Regions from separate parts of the Pantoea sp. X-Soil-TKNS-1279 genome, predicted to be linked through region 2. Evidence: predicted binding sites of a transcription regulator. Region 2 holds the regulator's gene; each other region holds the start of a gene.

Evidence for each region. The regulator PhoB, encoded in region 2, activates phosphate uptake and scavenging genes when phosphate is short. The targets are predictions, from matches to a motif close to CTGTCATAAAACTGNCNNAT.
Region 1: serA (phosphoglycerate dehydrogenase) is a predicted target of PhoB. The motif match lies at 1,401-1,420, and genes of this name have one in related genera.
Region 3: pitA (inorganic phosphate transporter PitA) is a predicted target of PhoB. The motif match lies at 924-943, and genes of this name have one in related genera.

What each region holds. Positions count from the first base shown of each region.
Region 1 covers NZ_AP035948.1:3,499,509-3,501,783, forward strand. Annotated here, with positions in the region: gene serA (phosphoglycerate dehydrogenase) at 1-1,219, opposite strand, end outside; gene rpiA (ribose-5-phosphate isomerase RpiA) at 1,499-2,158, opposite strand.
Region 2 covers NZ_AP035948.1:1,073,083-1,075,357, reverse strand. Annotated here, with positions in the region: gene phoR (phosphate regulon sensor histidine kinase PhoR) at 1-520, opposite strand, end outside; gene phoB (phosphate response regulator transcription factor PhoB) at 535-1,224, opposite strand; gene sbcD (exonuclease subunit SbcD) at 1,421-2,275, shown strand, end outside.
Region 3 covers NZ_AP035948.1:4,073,042-4,075,316, forward strand. Annotated here, with positions in the region: gene AC6I8N_RS19100 (BaiN/RdsA family NAD(P)/FAD-dependent oxidoreductase) at 1-852, opposite strand, end outside; gene pitA (inorganic phosphate transporter PitA) at 1,094-2,275, shown strand, end outside.

The DNA.
Region 1 (2,275 bases), 1.9 Mb from region 2:
GAATGGTGCCCGGAATCGCCTTCATCAGTTGCAGCGCTTTATCCGCCACATCCTGCTGTGCATCGATATCGATCACCACGTAGCCCATTAGCGGCGAGGTTTGCAGATACTGGGCGGCAATGTTGATGCCCTGCTCGGCAAAAATCTGGTTGATGGCGGTCAGTACACCCGGACGGTTTTCGTGGATGTGCAACAGGCGACTGGCGCTGGCGGCATGCATCGGCAACGACACTTCCGGGAAGTTAACAGCAGACAGGGTTGAACCGTTGTCAGAATACTTCGCCAACTTGCCAGAGACTTCCAGACCGATGTTTTCCTGCGCTTCCTGCGTCGAACCACCGATATGTGGCGTCAGAATCACGTTATCGAATTCACACAGCGGTGAATTGAACGGATCGCTGTTGGTCGCCGGCTCCACCGGGAACACGTCAATCGCCGCACCCGCCAGATGTTTGTTGGACAAGGCATCGCACAGCGCCGGAATATCAATCACCGTACCGCGTGCGGCGTTAATCAGCAGCGCACCTGGCTTCATCAGCGCCAGTTCAGCGGCACTGATCATATTCTGCGTTGATGGGGTTTCCGGTACGTGCAGGCTGACCACATCACTCATGTTGAGCAGGTCAGACAGGTGACGCACCTGTGTGGCGTTGCCCAGCGGCAGTTTGTTCTCGATATCGTAGAAAAACACATGCATGCCAAGGCTTTCCGCCAGCACACCGAGCTGCATACCGATGTGGCCATAGCCGATGATACCCAGCTTCTTGCCACGAGCTTCATAGGAACCCGCTGCAATTTTATTCCAGATACCGCGGTGCGCTTTGGCGTTCGCTTCCGGGATGCCACGCAGCATCAGCAGCATTTCACCAATCACCAGTTCGGCAACCGAACGGGTGTTGGAGAACGGGGCGTTAAACACCGGCACGCCACGTTTTGCTGCTGCATTCAGGTCAACCTGGTTGGTGCCGATACAGAAGCAGCCAACCGCAACCAGTTTTTCAGCCGCAGCGAAAATCTCTTCGGTCAGTTGGGTACGGGAACGGATACCAATGAAGTGTGCGTCACGAACGGAGGACTTCAGCGTCTCCGCATCCAGTGCACCTTTGTGGAATTCGATGTTGGTGTAACCTGCTGCGCGCAGGTTATCCAGCGCACTCTGATGGACACCTTCCACCAGCAGGAACTTAATCTTGTCTTTTTCCAGTGATAACTCTGCCATTTCCCGACCCTATTCAGAATTCAACGAGGGCTGCCATAAGCCAGCCTTCTGTCAAAATATCAAAAAATTCGTTTGCAGCAAGACAATCGATTGCCTCGACCTCAGCACGCGTCAGCGCTACGGCAGCACAATGCCGTACAAAATCGGGATATGCGTACAGAGCGAAGAATGAACCTGCTGTTGATGACTGTTTTGTGACATAAGTCACCGAATTTCAGCATACGAAGAAAAGATGTTTTGCGTATGGAAATAAGCGGCGCTGCAACAGCGCCGGACAGATCATTTGGTAATGGTTTTTACGCCATCAGCAGTGCCGATCAGCGCGACATCAGCGCCGCGTGCTGCAAAAAGCCCTACCGTCACCACACCAGGCAGCGCATTGATGGCTTTTTCCAGCGCGATCGGATCGAGGATGCGTAGATTGTGCACGTCGAGAATAATGTTGCCGTTATCGGTCACCACGTTCTGACGATATTCTGGCAGGCCGCCCAATTTCACCAGTTCACGCGCCACATAGGAACGCGCCATCGGGATCACTTCAACCGGCAGCGGAAAGTGGCCCAATACATCCACTTCTTTCGAGGCATCGGCAATACAGATAAATTTCTCAGCCACGGCGGAGACAATTTTCTCACGCGTCAGCGCCGCGCCGCCGCCTTTAATCATCTGCATCTGCGGATTGATCTCATCAGCACCGTCGACATATACCGAGAGCGAATCCACTTCATTGAGATCAAACACATGAATGCCGAGGGATTTCAGTTTCTGCGTTGAGGCTTCCGAGCTGGAAACTGCGCCCTCAATTTGATGCTTAATCGAACCTAACGCATCAATAAAATGAGCAGCGGTCGAACCGGTGCCAACGCCAACAATGGTGCCCGGCTGCACATATTGCAGTGCTGCCCAACCTACCGCTTTTTTCAGTTCATCCTGGGTCATGGTATGTTTAAAACCTGTGCGACAACGAGGTGCGCGTAGTATAAAACAAGGCGGCGTAAAAAAGCGCGGCTGTTAAAGGCTTTGTAACTCAGTGCACAAAAACCATCTTTTGATTTT
Region 2 (2,275 bases):
GACGTTGATTATTCTGCACCAACGTCAGCGGCTTATTAAAGTCACGCTGGCGGATATAGCGGGAGAATTCAGGATAGCGCAGCAAGTTGAGGATGTTCTGACCATTGTCTTCCGGCCAACGCAGGCCGAGATGCTGTTGCGCCAGGCCATTACACCAGAAAATGATACCCTCTTCGGTGGTCAGCACCACCGCATCCGGCAGCGATTCCGCACCGCTGCGAAAGCGTTTGATCAGGTTGCCCAGCTCGCGACGACGACGACGGTTACGCAACTGCATTTGATACAGCCCGTAAAACAGCGGTTCCCAGCTGGCGCGTCCACCGGGCGGCGTCATGGATCGATCAACCCATAACCAATGGGAGAGTCGCATCAGGTTCCAGAAATGCCACAACAGCAAACCCAAGACCGCGATCAGCAGCAGCCAGGGGAGATAGCCAAATACCAGACCTAAAATCAGTGCCGGCAGACAGACCAGCACCAGTTCGGTCAATAATCTCTTCCAGGAGAGTCGTTCCAGCACGGTAAAGACTCCGTTTAGTAGCGAGCAGAGAAACGATACCCTGTTCCGCGTACGGTTTGTACCATGCGATCGTGGCCGGAGACCTCCAGCGCTTTACGTAAACGACGGATATGCACATCGACAGTACGATCTTCGACATACACATTGGTGCCCCAGACATGGTTCAGCAGTTGTTCGCGGCTGTAAACGCGTTCCGGGTGCGTCATAAAGAAGTGCAGCAATTTGTACTCAGTCGGTCCCATCTCCAGCGGCGTGGCTTCGGACATCACGCGATGTGATGACGGGTCGAGGCTCAGTCCCTGCATCTCAATCACCTCTTCCACCGCCATCGGCGAAATACGCCGCATCACCGCTTTGATACGCGCCATCAACTCTTTCGGGGAGAACGGTTTGGTGATGTAATCGTCAGCGCCCACTTCCAGACCGCGTACACGATCTTCTTCTTCGCCACGCGCCGTCAGCATCATCACCGGAATATCGCGCGTCATGGCTTCACGTTTCAGGTGCTTGATAAACTGGATACCGCTACCGCCGGGTAACATCCAGTCCAGCAAAATCAAATCCGGCCAGGGTTCGATGAGCTTCCCTACTGCGCTGTCATAATCTTCCGCCTCAATCGGCTGGTAATCGTTCTGTTCCAGCACGAAACATAACATTTCACGGATGGGAGCTTCGTCTTCCACAACCAAAATGCGCTTAGCCATTATTACTCCTGCTGATATGACGGCTGTCACTGGGATTTGCGGCGTCATTATGCGTCAGTTTTATGACACTTTTATGAAAAACCCAACCCTGGAAATTTAGTGGAAAAACAGAAATGTGACAGCCGTGAGGCGTTTTTTTTGCTTTCGTGGTGAAGTCGTTATAATTCCCCATCGCTTTTTCTGGCAGGGAGCATCCATGCGCATCATCCATACGGCAGACTGGCATCTGGGCCAGTTCTTTTATAGCAAAAGTCGCGCTGCTGAACATCAGGCATTTCTCGACTGGCTGCGCCAGCAGATTGACCAGCATCAGGTGGATGCGCTGATTATCGCCGGTGACCTGTTTGATACCGGCTCACCGCCAAGCTATGCGCGTGAAATGTTTAACCGCTTCGTGGTGGCGTTGCAGGCCAGCCGCTGCCAGTTGATCGTTCTGGCAGGGAACCACGATTCGGTGGCAACGCTCAATGAATCACGCGAACTGCTTGCCTGCCTCAACACGCAGGTGATCACCAGCGCTACGCCGCAGGGCGAGCAGCAGGTGCTGACCCTGAAGCAGCGCGACGGTACGCCAGGCGCGCTGCTGTGCGCCATCCCTTATCTGCGCCCGCGCGATATTTTGCGCAGCCAGGCCGGGCAGTCCGGGCGGGAAAAACAGCTGTCGCTGCTGGAAGCCATCGAACAACATTATCAGCACTGCTTTGCCGCCGCAGAGGCGCAGCGCGCAGCACTCGGGGGCAAACTGCCGATTATCGCCACCGGCCATCTCACCACCGTCGGCGTAACCAAAAGCGACTCGGTGCGTGATATCTACATCGGCACCCTCGATGCCTTTCCGGCGCAGGCATTCCCTGCGGCGGATTACATCGCACTCGGCCATATTCACCGAGCACAACGCATTGCTGACAGCGATCATATTCGCTACAGCGGTTCGCCCATTCCACTCAGCTTTGATGAGTTGGGCCGCGACAAGAGCGTGTTTCTGCTGGAGTTCAGCACCGGCCTTGATGCCGTGACGCCGCTGACCATCCCGCTGTTCCAGCCAATGCAG
Region 3 (2,275 bases), 1.3 Mb from region 2:
CGCCAGGCTGTTTTTCAGGCTGAGATTCGGATGGGCGTCGCGCTGGATATTAATAAACCCATCCAGCGGCGTTGCCGGGGATAAATCCACCGTCACGAACTCGCCGGGCTGCCAGTAACTGGAGATTTGCAACACCGCCGGGCCAGATAAACCGCGATGGGTAAACAACAACGCCTCTTTAAATAAGGTGCCATCCTGCGCAGTGATGGTGGTGGGTAACGCCACGCCGGATAAGGTGTTCAATTGTTCCAGCAGCGGTTTATGCAGAGTAAAAGGCACCAGCGCAGCGCGCGTCGGGAACACTTTCAAACCAAACTGCTCCGCCACTTTATAACCGAACGGTGAAGCTCCCAGCCCCGGCATCGATAAGCCACCGCTGGCGATCACCAACTTCTCCGCCTGCACCGTCATGCCGTTCAGTTGCAGGGTGTAGCCTGCGTCGTCACGCTGCACGCTCAGCACTTCGCTGCGCAACCGGAGCGTCACCTGTCCGGCTTCACACTCGGCCAGCAGCATATCCACGATTTGCTGCGCCGAATCGTCACAGAACAACTGGCCCAGCGTTTTCTCGTGATATGCGATGCCGTGACGATTGACCAGATCGATAAAGTCCCACTGGGTATAGCGCGCCAGCGCAGATTTACAAAAGTGCGGGTTATGGGAGAGGTAGGCCGCAGGCTCGGTGTACATATTGGTGAAGTTGCAGCGCCCGCCGCCCGACATCAGAATTTTGCGGCCCGCTTTTTTGCCGTTATCAAGCAGCAGCACACGCAGGCCACGCTGTCCGGCCTGTGCAGCACAGAACATGCCCGCAGCACCCGCGCCAACAATGATAACGTCAAACTTTTCCACTGCTTTTTCTCACTTCACCCGAAAGGCGCTGATTGTAGTGTTCTGTCCTCTTTGACGCCAGCGTCAAAAAAATGCCGTAAATATGTCATATTGTAAATGACTCATATTTCGGCATTTTTCCCTTGTTTAGGCGTGTGACTGGCAACATTAAGACAAAAAAAGACTATATTTCCCTTTCCCATACAGCACGTTGTCGCGGATAATGCGCCGCGTTCATGTCCTCCAAAATGGCGTAACGTTTATGCTACATCTGTTTGCTGGTCTTGACCTGAGTACCGGCCTGTTATTGGTTCTTGCCCTGCTGTTTGTATTGTTTTACGAAGCAATCAACGGTTTCCACGACACAGCCAACGCGGTCGCGACAGTTATCTACACCCGTGCGATGCGGGCGCAGCTGGCGGTTGTGATGGCAGGTGTTTTCAACTTTTTCGGTGTTTTGCTGGGCGGTTTGAGCGTGGCCTATGCCATTGTTCATATGCTCCCCACCGATCTGCTATTAAATGTTGGTTCAGCTCACGGCCTGGCTATGGTGTTCTCCATGCTGCTGGCTGCGATTATCTGGAACCTCGGCACCTGGTATCTTGGCCTGCCGGCGTCCAGCTCCCATACCCTGATTGGTGCCATTATTGGTATCGGTCTGACCAATGCTCTGATGACCGGAACGTCGGTGGTTGATGCGCTCAACCTGCCAAAAGTTCTGAATATCTTCCTTTCCCTGATCCTGTCGCCGATTGTCGGTCTGGTGATTGCCGGTAGCCTGATTTTCCTGCTGCGCCGCTACTGGAGCAGCACCAAGAAACGCTCGCGTATTCATATGACGCCAGCCGATCGCGAGAAAATCGACGGCAAGAAAAAGCCGCCATTCTGGACGCGTATCGCCCTGATTGTTTCCGCCATTGGCGTAAGCTATTCACACGGTGCGAACGATGGTCAGAAAGGCATTGGCCTGATCATGCTGGTGCTGATTGGTGTCGCACCTGCGGGTTTCGTGGTCAACATGAATGCCTCCGGTTATGACATCACCCGTACCCGTGATGCCGTCAACCATCTGGAGCAGTACTACCAGCAGCACAGCGAAACCCTGACGCACATTGTGCAGATGGTGCCGCCTGCGGTGCCTGCGCCAGAAGAGTCCATCAATGGCCCGCATGAATTCCACTGCGATAGCGCCCGTGCGCTGCCAGCGATTCAGCGAGCTCAGGGCTTACTGAACAATCTGCAAAGCTACAGTGACCTGACACCAGACCAGCGCAGCCAGATGCGTCGTCTGCTGCTGTGTATCTCCGATACCGCCGATAAAGCGGCGAAGCTGCCGGAAACCAGCGCTGACGACCAGCGTTTCCTGAACAAGCTGAAAAGCGATCTGTTGGGAACCGTTGAGTATGCGCCGGTGTGGATCATCATGGCCGTAGCCCTGGCGCTT